Regions from separate parts of the Akkermansia sp. N21116 genome, predicted to be linked through region 3. Evidence: riboswitches for the same ligand, from Rfam matches in the RefSeq annotation. Region 3 holds a riboswitch; each other region holds the start of a gene.
What was found. Region 3 has a riboswitch for cobalamin ahead of QET93_RS09170 (ribonucleoside triphosphate reductase). Riboswitches for the same ligand answer to the same signal wherever they lie in the genome.

Region 1 (2,202 bases), 670 kb from region 3:
ATTCCACTCTGATCGACCGGGAAATCGGCAAGTCTCGGGAGTGGCTGCAGGCCAATTTTAATGTACCGATTGAATTCTACTGTTATCCCGGAGGGTATCATACGCCGGAAATGATCGAAAAACTGCCGACATACGGTTACGTGGGCGCTGTGACAGTCGTCCAGAGGAAGACCTTGCATGAAACGGACAATTGGCAGATTCCCCGTTACGTCGTATTTGGCAACAATCCGAGGATTTTTGCCAATGCCGTGACGTTCCATCCTTTGGGAGAATCGGGGGCTTCGGGGGTATCCGATTCCGGGGCAGGAAGCATATCGGTTGCCTCCATGTCTTCCTCATTGCTTCCTCCTCCTATGCAAACTGTTCAGCCTACTGCCAATGCCGTGATTGCGGATCTAGCTCCCGTCATATCGATTGATTTGAGTAATGAACGGGATGTAAATCCGGACTCTATTGTGATGATGATCAATGGATTGGGTAAAGTTCCCGCTTCCTATGATCCCGTCCGGAAAATGTATTCCTGGAAAGCGAACCGTCCGTTCCGTGTCGATACCGTGACCGTATTCGTATCCTGGAAAACCTTTTCTTCTTCCCAGCCTCAGAGTGTCCGGTGGCAATTCGGTGTGTCGGAACCCAAGTCTCATTATGTGCCGGCAAATGTTGTAAAGTGACACTCTCTTCAATTTGGTGTTGACCTTAGGAACAAAATTGTGTTGATTGCGGGCATGGGTTCGCCATGGAGCGGATCACAGACTTCTATGGAAGCCCGTGGCACGGGCAGGCAATAGATGGGGAATACCGGTGAAAATCCGGAGCTGTACCGCAACTGTAAACGGAAGCATGCTTTCGCAAGCCAGAAAACCAGCCATGGGAGTTGTCCTATTTGACCGGCGAAGTACCGGTTTTAAGGCGTTACAACTATGATATGCTATAGAAAAGCACTCGAAATGGGTGCTATTGCTGTCGGTCTGGCCCTTGTGGCTTCAGGCCAAGTCTCTCTCGGAGCGAATGCTGACAATCAGTCGGCAACCCAGCCAGCCGGTGCTCAGGAGCAGAAAACTGTACCTGCCCAGACTGTCGCCGTCTTACCGGAAATGACTGTTTCCTCCCACTATGTAGGAGTGCCATACACGTCTTCCGGCGTCTCTGTGAGTATTATTGATCCGAAGGCTTTCGAAGAACGCGGGATTGAAACTCTTTCCGGTGCTCTTGCCCGCACTCCTGGCGTGTATATGCTGGAAGACGGCAGTGTTGGTCAGCGTGGATCCATGGGATACATGACTGTTCGCGGTGTTAATTTGGCTGGCGGTACATCTTTGATGATCGACGGCATGCGCGTATCCGATGTGCGTAATGCCATGTCGTACGACAGTCTTGGTTCCGGCCCTGGACAACTTTATGGCCAGGGTAGCCTCTTTGACTTGGGTGGCGCGGAACTTGTCAAAGGACCTCAAGGGGCCGTCTACGGCAACAACTCGTATGCCGGCGTTTTGGCTCTTTCTACACCGGAAGGATCGGGCAAACCCTCCCTTTCCATTTTCAACGAGGCCGGTTCTTTTGGTTCCTATACGGGAACGGTGACGTCTCAGGGCAAAATCAAAAAACTGGGTTATTTTGTAGGAGTCGGTTTTGAAACGACCGAAAACGATCTTCATTATTTGGGGGCTTCCGGTCCTTATGCCTACCCCAATCCGGGACAAGCCAATAATTACGGTGATTTTCGCCAATGGCAGGAAGCTCTGCGCCTGACCTATGATATTAACAAGGACAACAAGTTGAGCTTGACCTACCGCCGGATGGATTCGCAATTGGACAATCCGAGTTTAGTTTATGGAGCAACAGGTTCGACTGTTGAGCGCGACCGTTTCGATATGCGCAGCAACTTGTTGACTGCAACGTTGGATTCCAACATCAACAAGATCTGGTCGACTACCTTCATGATGGGGTACTATGACCGCCATTTTAAGGATAACCTGATCGACGGAAACTCCTGGACGGATCACAGCAAGTTTCAGATGGAATGGCGTAATGCATTGACGTGGAATAGGGAATGGAAAACAATCCTTGGCATGGCCTGGGATCGTACGGATTACAACTGTTTGAATAATTACGTCGATATCGACGAAATGGAGAGCAATCTCGCCTGGTTTGCCGAACAGATGTGGTCTCCGACCCGTTATCTGGATTTCAGTGCCGTCGGCC
Region 2 (2,202 bases), 1.5 Mb from region 3:
TGCCCGTACTTCCGATGGAATCGAGGGTGATATCTCCCGTTTTAGCCCACAGCCCGTAAACTGTCGTGCCATGGCCCAGCACTTTGACGGTACCGTCGATGGAGCCGGTAATACCTATGCTGCCGTTTTCGGTGGAGATACCGTAGAGGCGGCCCGCCTTTTCCGGTTGGGGGGTGGCAACGATGATTTTCCCGCTAGCCTGGATGCCTCCCAGGGCGATATCTCCGGATTTGGCGTAAATTCCATAGCCGTACGCGGAGGCACCGGTAGTTTCGTTGTTGACGCTTGCGGTGATGGCTCCGGCTATAGAATCCCGGATGGAGATCCCGCCCGAGGTTGTAGCGATGGCATAAGCGTAGTTCCCGGATACTGAAGCACTGATCGATGCACTGGACGTGATGGTATCAATACTGATGGCACTGGAGGCACTGATCCCATAGGCATAATGTGCGGACGATGTTGCCGAAATGGTCGAACTGATCGTACCGATGGGTTGGGTATACCCGTAAGCTGTTATTGGAGAGGAATAATTTCCTGCTCCATCAACTACTAGCGGGGAGGTGATATCTTCTGCATGGGCAGACACGACCATGCCGGAAGCGGCAAGGGACAGGGCTAGTCCGCAGAGGATAGTTCTGGCACTGCGGCGGGAATGACTGGGCATTCCGGAGGAGCAGGCCGGTTCGTTCCCGAATGGGTACGAAAATGCGTCGTTACCTTTCAGGGAAGGTAACCCGTCATGATGAGCTTCAAGCAAGTGAAGCGCTGGAGTATAATTCATGGTTTGGTCTAGACTGCCGGAAAACCCGCCGGCGGTTAGTAATAACTCTCAGGCTGGCGATCTGGCTTCATGAATTCCTTGGCATGGAACCCACATACAGTGGCGGTACCGCTCCGGATTTGCACCGGATTCCCCATCTATTCCCTGTCCGTGCGACGGACTTCCCAGAGAGGAATGTCATGATAACGGATTTGACATCCGTTACAATCCTAAAGTAGAGAATGTATTATATTGCTGATTGTGAGTGATATGCGGGAATATGAATCATGCTGGACTATTTCCGGGAAATAGAATGGTAATTTCCGTGATATCCTGTGATTAAACCATGCGCAGGCTTCATCTGGCGGATGTCAAATACGCCCTCCAATCCAGCTGCCGTCAATTCCTGGAGAGGAATTGAAACCGGGAAATTTCTTCCAGAGACATGATATGCTCAATGCCACAGGCAACTTCATCCGCACGCGCTTCTTCCATGTCCATCTTGCTCATAAGAAATTCTTTCACCATGTTGTGGCAAGAGATGACGCGATCGGCTTGTTTCCGGCCTTCCCGGGTGAGCGTGATGGGGCAGTATTGTTCGTATGCCACCAGTCCCCGTTCTTTTAGTTGTTTCATGGCAAGCGAAACAGAAGGTTTTGTAACGGTCAACGCGTCGGATATATCTCCTACCGTGGCACATCCTTTTTCCAGCTCAATGTGGCGGATTGCTTCCAGATAGTCTTCCAGGCTGTTGCTCAGTTCCAGTGTGGAGATTTTTTTGCGCATGAGAACAAGTGTTAGGTTTATCTAACAACACTAGGGATCGAGACACTCGAAGTCAATTTTTTCTTCTGAAATCCATCTGAATATCGATGGAAACCGATCTTTCAAATGTCTTAAATTAGATTGAACTAATTTTTATTTCTGGAGAATTTTACTGCATGGATTACATATAAATATTTAATAATAATGGTATTATGTATTTGAAAAGAGAAGGGCGATCAAGGGTGTTTCAAAGGGGAGCGAGGAAAAGAGTTGACTAAATGTTAGCCAAAGCTAACTTTGCTGTGTTGCGTGACTCCTTCTCATGCGAAATCCGGGAAATTGCTGCTTTCGGTCTGATGCGGTGGAACCGGGTCAGCCATCCAAAGGGTGGATCGTGAGGAGGAGGAGCATAAGCGGCAAATACTATCAAAGAAACAGCACGAACTATGAAGACTAGCTACCTGATACCCGCCCTGATGACCTGTTCCGGCCTTTGCATGGTCGGCTTGGCATCGGCAGCCGTTTCCGACGTCGCTCCGGTAGTGGAGGACCTCGTCGAAGGCAAAGGCTCCATTCTGAATGACATTGATTTGTTCGGAGATGAATATGGCGATGAGAGTACACCCATACCCAATGATGCATTGACCAGGGCATTGACGGATTTGCACAAGAGCGCC
Region 3 (2,202 bases):
CGAGCTGCAGGCGGCAGCACATGGATCTTACGGCATCGGGTTTGTAGGCGCGTTCATCGGGAATTTTATTGCCGTTTTCGTCACGGGTATATTGACTGCCGATGAAGTTCTGGAAATAGGAAGAACCTATCTTGGCGGCATTTTCGAAGAGTAGGGGGACATTGGGGTTGTCCCAGTCGAAATCTTCCGTGATGTTGACGGTAGGGATGGGAAAGGTGAACGGTTGTCCGGTGCTGTCCCCTTCCGTGAGGACTTCGTAGAAAGCCTTGTTAATCAGGTCCATTTCCGGCTGGAAATGTTTGAACGTCATCTTCTCCGGAGATTCAGCCCCTCGTTCCCGGGCAAGAGCGTCAAGCCGGGGATCGTTGATTCCTTCAAGCAGGTGTTTACCTCCGCTGAAGGGGACTTGTTCGCGCAAGTCACGGGGTACCGTCCAGTCGATGGTTACATTGGTGAAGGGAGACTGTCCCCAGCGAGATGGCACGTTCAGGTTGTAAACGAATCCCCGTATGGCTTTTTTCAAGACCTGGAACGAGGGTTGATCTTTGAAGACATAGGGAGCCAGGAAGGTATCGAAGGAGCTGAAAGCCTGGGCTCCCGCCCATTCGCTTTGGAGGATTCCCAGGAAGTTTGCCATTTGTCCGAGAGCTTCCTTCAGATGTTTCGGGGGGCGGCTGTTCACTCGTGAACGGACGCCGTTGAACCCTTCGTTGAGAAGATTCCGCAGGCTCCAGCCGGCACAATAGCCTGTCAGACAGTCCAGATCGTGGATGTGGTAGTCACCGTTGCGATGGGCTGCTCCTTCCTCTTCCGAGTACACTTGGTCGAGCCAGTAATTGGCAATGACCTTGCCGGCGGTATTGTTGATCAGGCCGGCATTGGAATAGGTCGTGTTGGAGTTGGCCGCGATGCGCCAGTCCGTCCGTCCGATGTATTCTTCAACGGTTTGTTTGCAATCGACATAAGTATTGCCGTGGTAAATGCCTCCTATTTGTTCCCGCTGCATCTTGTGCAGGAAGCGGTAGGTGATAAAAGAACGAGCCGTCTCGAAACATCCGCACTTGAACAAGGTTCGTTCGATCAGATCCTGGACTTCTTCTACGGTTACGGATTCACGGGAACCCAGCGATGCGAGGACTCGGACATAGACGAAATCGTCATATTTTGTCCCGGAACTGTGGAAGGCTTTCCGGATTGCTTCCTCGATCTTGTATCCTTGGAAGCTCTCGGATTTACCGTTTCTTTTGATGATTGTGGAGACCATGCGGCGCAGATATTTGAAGGTGGCGTAAAAGACGCATCGCGCGGCATGTACACACGACATCCCCGGGAAGGGGATGGGGCGGGTACAAAAGAAAACAAATACAAAAAAGAATTGCGGAGGTGGGGATAGCTTGGAGGATCCATTCAGATTGCCTTTGCCGACCGGTTGCCGGAATTCCGATTCGTACGCGCATCCTTTCGCGAGATGGTGATACTATGGTTGCCCAGGTCGTCTTCTGGCTTCCGGTTCTTGACCATATTTTTCGGGATGAACTTCCCACTTCCTCTCGGGAGCAGTGTCCACTCCGGGATCAACCGGTTACAGCGGCGCGTCCGCGACGGATTTTCACCGTCTTCCGTTACCTGTGCTGGAACGGTTTCTACATCAATCAAGCGCGAGGATGCAAGAGAATTTTCTCATTTTGTATGTAAATATTATCATACATACAATATATTGTAGTCTATAGAGAAAACCTGACTTGAATTGTGTGAGGCGCATTTGGCGGTTTTATCGAAGTATGAACAACCGGATATTCGGGCGTAGGATAGGGATGAAAATCCGCTCCAAATGGGTCAACGCCTGTTCGGTACAGCAGAGTCCTCTTTCGATGGCGTCTTGAAAAAGAGAAGGGAAGGCTCCGTGTCCTCAATCGTTTTTATTATTTTTTGGATTTCGACGATTTTATCGAATTGCTTCTTCTGAGCATATTGGGCTTGTTGCTGGAGAATTGTTTTCAAATAAGCCTGCTTGATTTGTTCTCCCAGCTGCTCTTTCTGAATTGTGTAGGCCGTGGCAAGGCGGAGAACTTCCCGGGGAAGCTTTTCTTCCTTGACCGGAGAATCGGGAGATTTGACGATATCCTGGATCAGTGTAACGGTGGCGAAGTCCTGTTTCTTGACATATTTCTGCTGGAGTTTCTTGAGAGAGGCGATGTATTT
Region 4 (2,202 bases), 690 kb from region 3:
TCCATGAGCAAAGATCAGAAAAGCATCGTCGTCGACCGCGGCATCGCCCTGCACAAAATGATCCGCCTCGTTTCCCTCGCCGCCGGCGGTGAAGGCTGGCTCACCTTCATGGGCAATGAATTCGGCCACCCGGAATGGATCGACTTCCCTCGGGAAGGTAACAACTGGTCCTACCAATACTGCCGCCGCCAATGGTCGCTTGTCGACAATCCCTCTCTGAAATTCGACTTCCTCCGGGAATTCGATAAAGCCATGGTGCATATGGCGAAACAGAGTCGCCTGCTGACCGTTTCCAACGCCTACCCTCTCAACATCGACGAAACCAACCAGGTACTCGCCTTCCGCCGGGGCAAACTGATCTTCATCTTCAACTGGTCCGGCGACAAGGCCCTGCCCGACTATCTCCTGCCCGTTGATGAAGAAGGAGAATGGCGCATCATCCTTGACACCGATGACCTCCGCTTTGGCGGATTCGGGCGTCAGGATAACGCCATCCACCACTTCACCGCCAACGGTAAGCTCTCTCTCTACCTCCTTCCGCGCACCGCCATCGTCCTCCAGCGAACGGGAAGGTAAAAACATCTTTGCTCCGAATCATCACCAACCGTCTCAAATGGTTTTCATCATTTGAGACGGCTTTGTTTTTCCCGTAAAGAAGAAAATACCATCCAACACAGTTGACTTGGAGGCATGATTTCTCTATCACTTTCGCCAAGCAACGGGGAATTCCGTGAGAACCGGAAACAGTCGCGCTGCGGTATCGGGTTACGACTCTTCAAGGCGGTCACACGCTTAAGCCAGTCCCGCAAGGGGTGAAGGCGAAGAGAAGAAATGAAGCCCGGAGTCCGAATATCCGTTATGACCACATAGACTATTCAACGCATGATTGATCCAAACACTCTTCTGAAGAAGGGCTTACCTCCTTGTTTCGCCCTGTCGCCGTCACCCTGGGCACAGACTCTACCGCCATCGCTGACGAACCTTGCCGTTGTTGGTTAAGGGCTTTTGCAACCGACATTTTTTTGCTGGGTCTTCACCTCATGATTGAGGGGTTGCCTTGTCTGATTTCTTTATTCGTAAAACACCCGTTCTTTGAATCCCATTTTACCATGATCCTCCGCTTCTTCAAAACCCTTTGCATCCTCGCCACCGCCAGCCTTGGTACTTCCATGCTCCCCGCCCAGACTCCAATCGACCGGGACGGTCTCCTCATCGTCGCCTTCGGAACAAGCCATCAAAAAGCTTTGACGTCCTACACCAGTACGGAGAAAACACTCACAACCTGTTTCCCGGCAGATAAAACATCCTGGGCTTACACCTCCGACATCATCCGCCACAAGATCGCCAAAGAAGGCCGCCCTGTTCCGTCTATCCAGGAAAGCCTTAAAATGCTCTCGGACAAAGGCGTCAAAACCCTCTGCGTCCAGTCGCTCCACATGGCAGCCGGAGAAGAATTCTCCCAAATGGAACGCACGATTCAGCGTTATCTGGAGCACAATCCCGGGGCATTTGAAAAAGTTTTGATCGGTCGCCCCCTGCTGGAAAGCAACCGCGATATGCAGGAAGTGGTCACCGCCATCCTCACGGAGTTCCCTCAGGAACGCAAGGCAGACGAAGCCATTGTTCTGATGGGGCACGGTCAGAAGGAAGGCCGCGCCGACCTCGTGTTCGCTGCCGTGCAAACCGAGCTTCACCGGAAGGATCCCAAGGCATTCCTGGCCACAGTCGAAGGAACAACGGGGTTCGATTCCATCCTTGCCGAACTGAAGAAGCTCCAGAAACAGGGGCTCAAAACCGTATGGCTGGCACCTTTCATGATCGTTGCTGGCGACCACGCCACGAATGACCTCGCCGGAGACGAAGAAGACTCCTGGGCAAGCGTCCTGAAGAAGGAGGGCTTCGAAGTCAAATTGAACCTCAAGGGACTGGGCGAACTGCAAGGCATCCGTAATGTCTTTCTGCGCCACGCCCGCGAAACGACGGACAACATCCTGGTCGTCAAAAAAGGAATGAAAGAATAAACATCTATGCAACTCGGCACATTTTACGGCGTGGGCATCGGCCCCGGAAACCCAGAGTACCTGACGCTTCGTGCCGCAAGGGTTCTCGCGGAAGTAGACATCATCTTCACAGTAACGGGGCCCAACACGGAAACCAGCATTTCGTCCTCCGTTGTCGAATCGCTGGGAGCCATCAAGGGCA

Region 1: linked by a shared signal. The riboswitch ahead of QET93_RS06575 (TonB-dependent receptor) and the one ahead of QET93_RS09170 (ribonucleoside triphosphate reductase) in region 3 are both predicted to bind cobalamin.
Region 2: linked by a shared signal. The riboswitch ahead of QET93_RS01305 (autotransporter outer membrane beta-barrel domain-containing protein) and the one ahead of QET93_RS09170 (ribonucleoside triphosphate reductase) in region 3 are both predicted to bind cobalamin.
Region 4: linked by a shared signal. The riboswitch ahead of QET93_RS11605 (sirohydrochlorin cobaltochelatase) and the one ahead of QET93_RS09170 (ribonucleoside triphosphate reductase) in region 3 are both predicted to bind cobalamin.

What each region holds. Positions count from the first base shown of each region.
Region 1 is NZ_CP139035.1:1,701,860-1,704,061, forward strand. Features, by position in the region: gene QET93_RS06570 (polysaccharide deacetylase family protein) at 1-671, shown strand, start outside; cobalamin riboswitch at 753-885, shown strand; gene QET93_RS06575 (TonB-dependent receptor) at 948-2,202, shown strand, end outside.
Region 2 is NZ_CP139035.1:331,695-333,896, reverse strand. Features, by position in the region: gene QET93_RS01305 (autotransporter outer membrane beta-barrel domain-containing protein) at 1-781, opposite strand, end outside; cobalamin riboswitch at 815-965, opposite strand; gene QET93_RS01300 (metal-dependent transcriptional regulator) at 1,160-1,546, opposite strand; gene QET93_RS01295 (carbohydrate porin) at 1,972-2,202, shown strand, end outside.
Region 3 is NZ_CP139035.1:2,373,070-2,375,271, reverse strand. Features, by position in the region: gene QET93_RS09170 (ribonucleoside triphosphate reductase) at 1-1,264, opposite strand, end outside; cobalamin riboswitch at 1,472-1,651, opposite strand; gene QET93_RS09165 (hypothetical protein) at 1,837-2,202, opposite strand, start outside.
Region 4 is NZ_CP139035.1:3,059,028-3,061,229, forward strand. Features, by position in the region: gene QET93_RS11600 (alpha amylase C-terminal domain-containing protein) at 1-576, shown strand, start outside; cobalamin riboswitch at 675-876, shown strand; gene QET93_RS11605 (sirohydrochlorin cobaltochelatase) at 1,110-2,021, shown strand; gene cobI (precorrin-2 C(20)-methyltransferase) at 2,028-2,202, shown strand, end outside.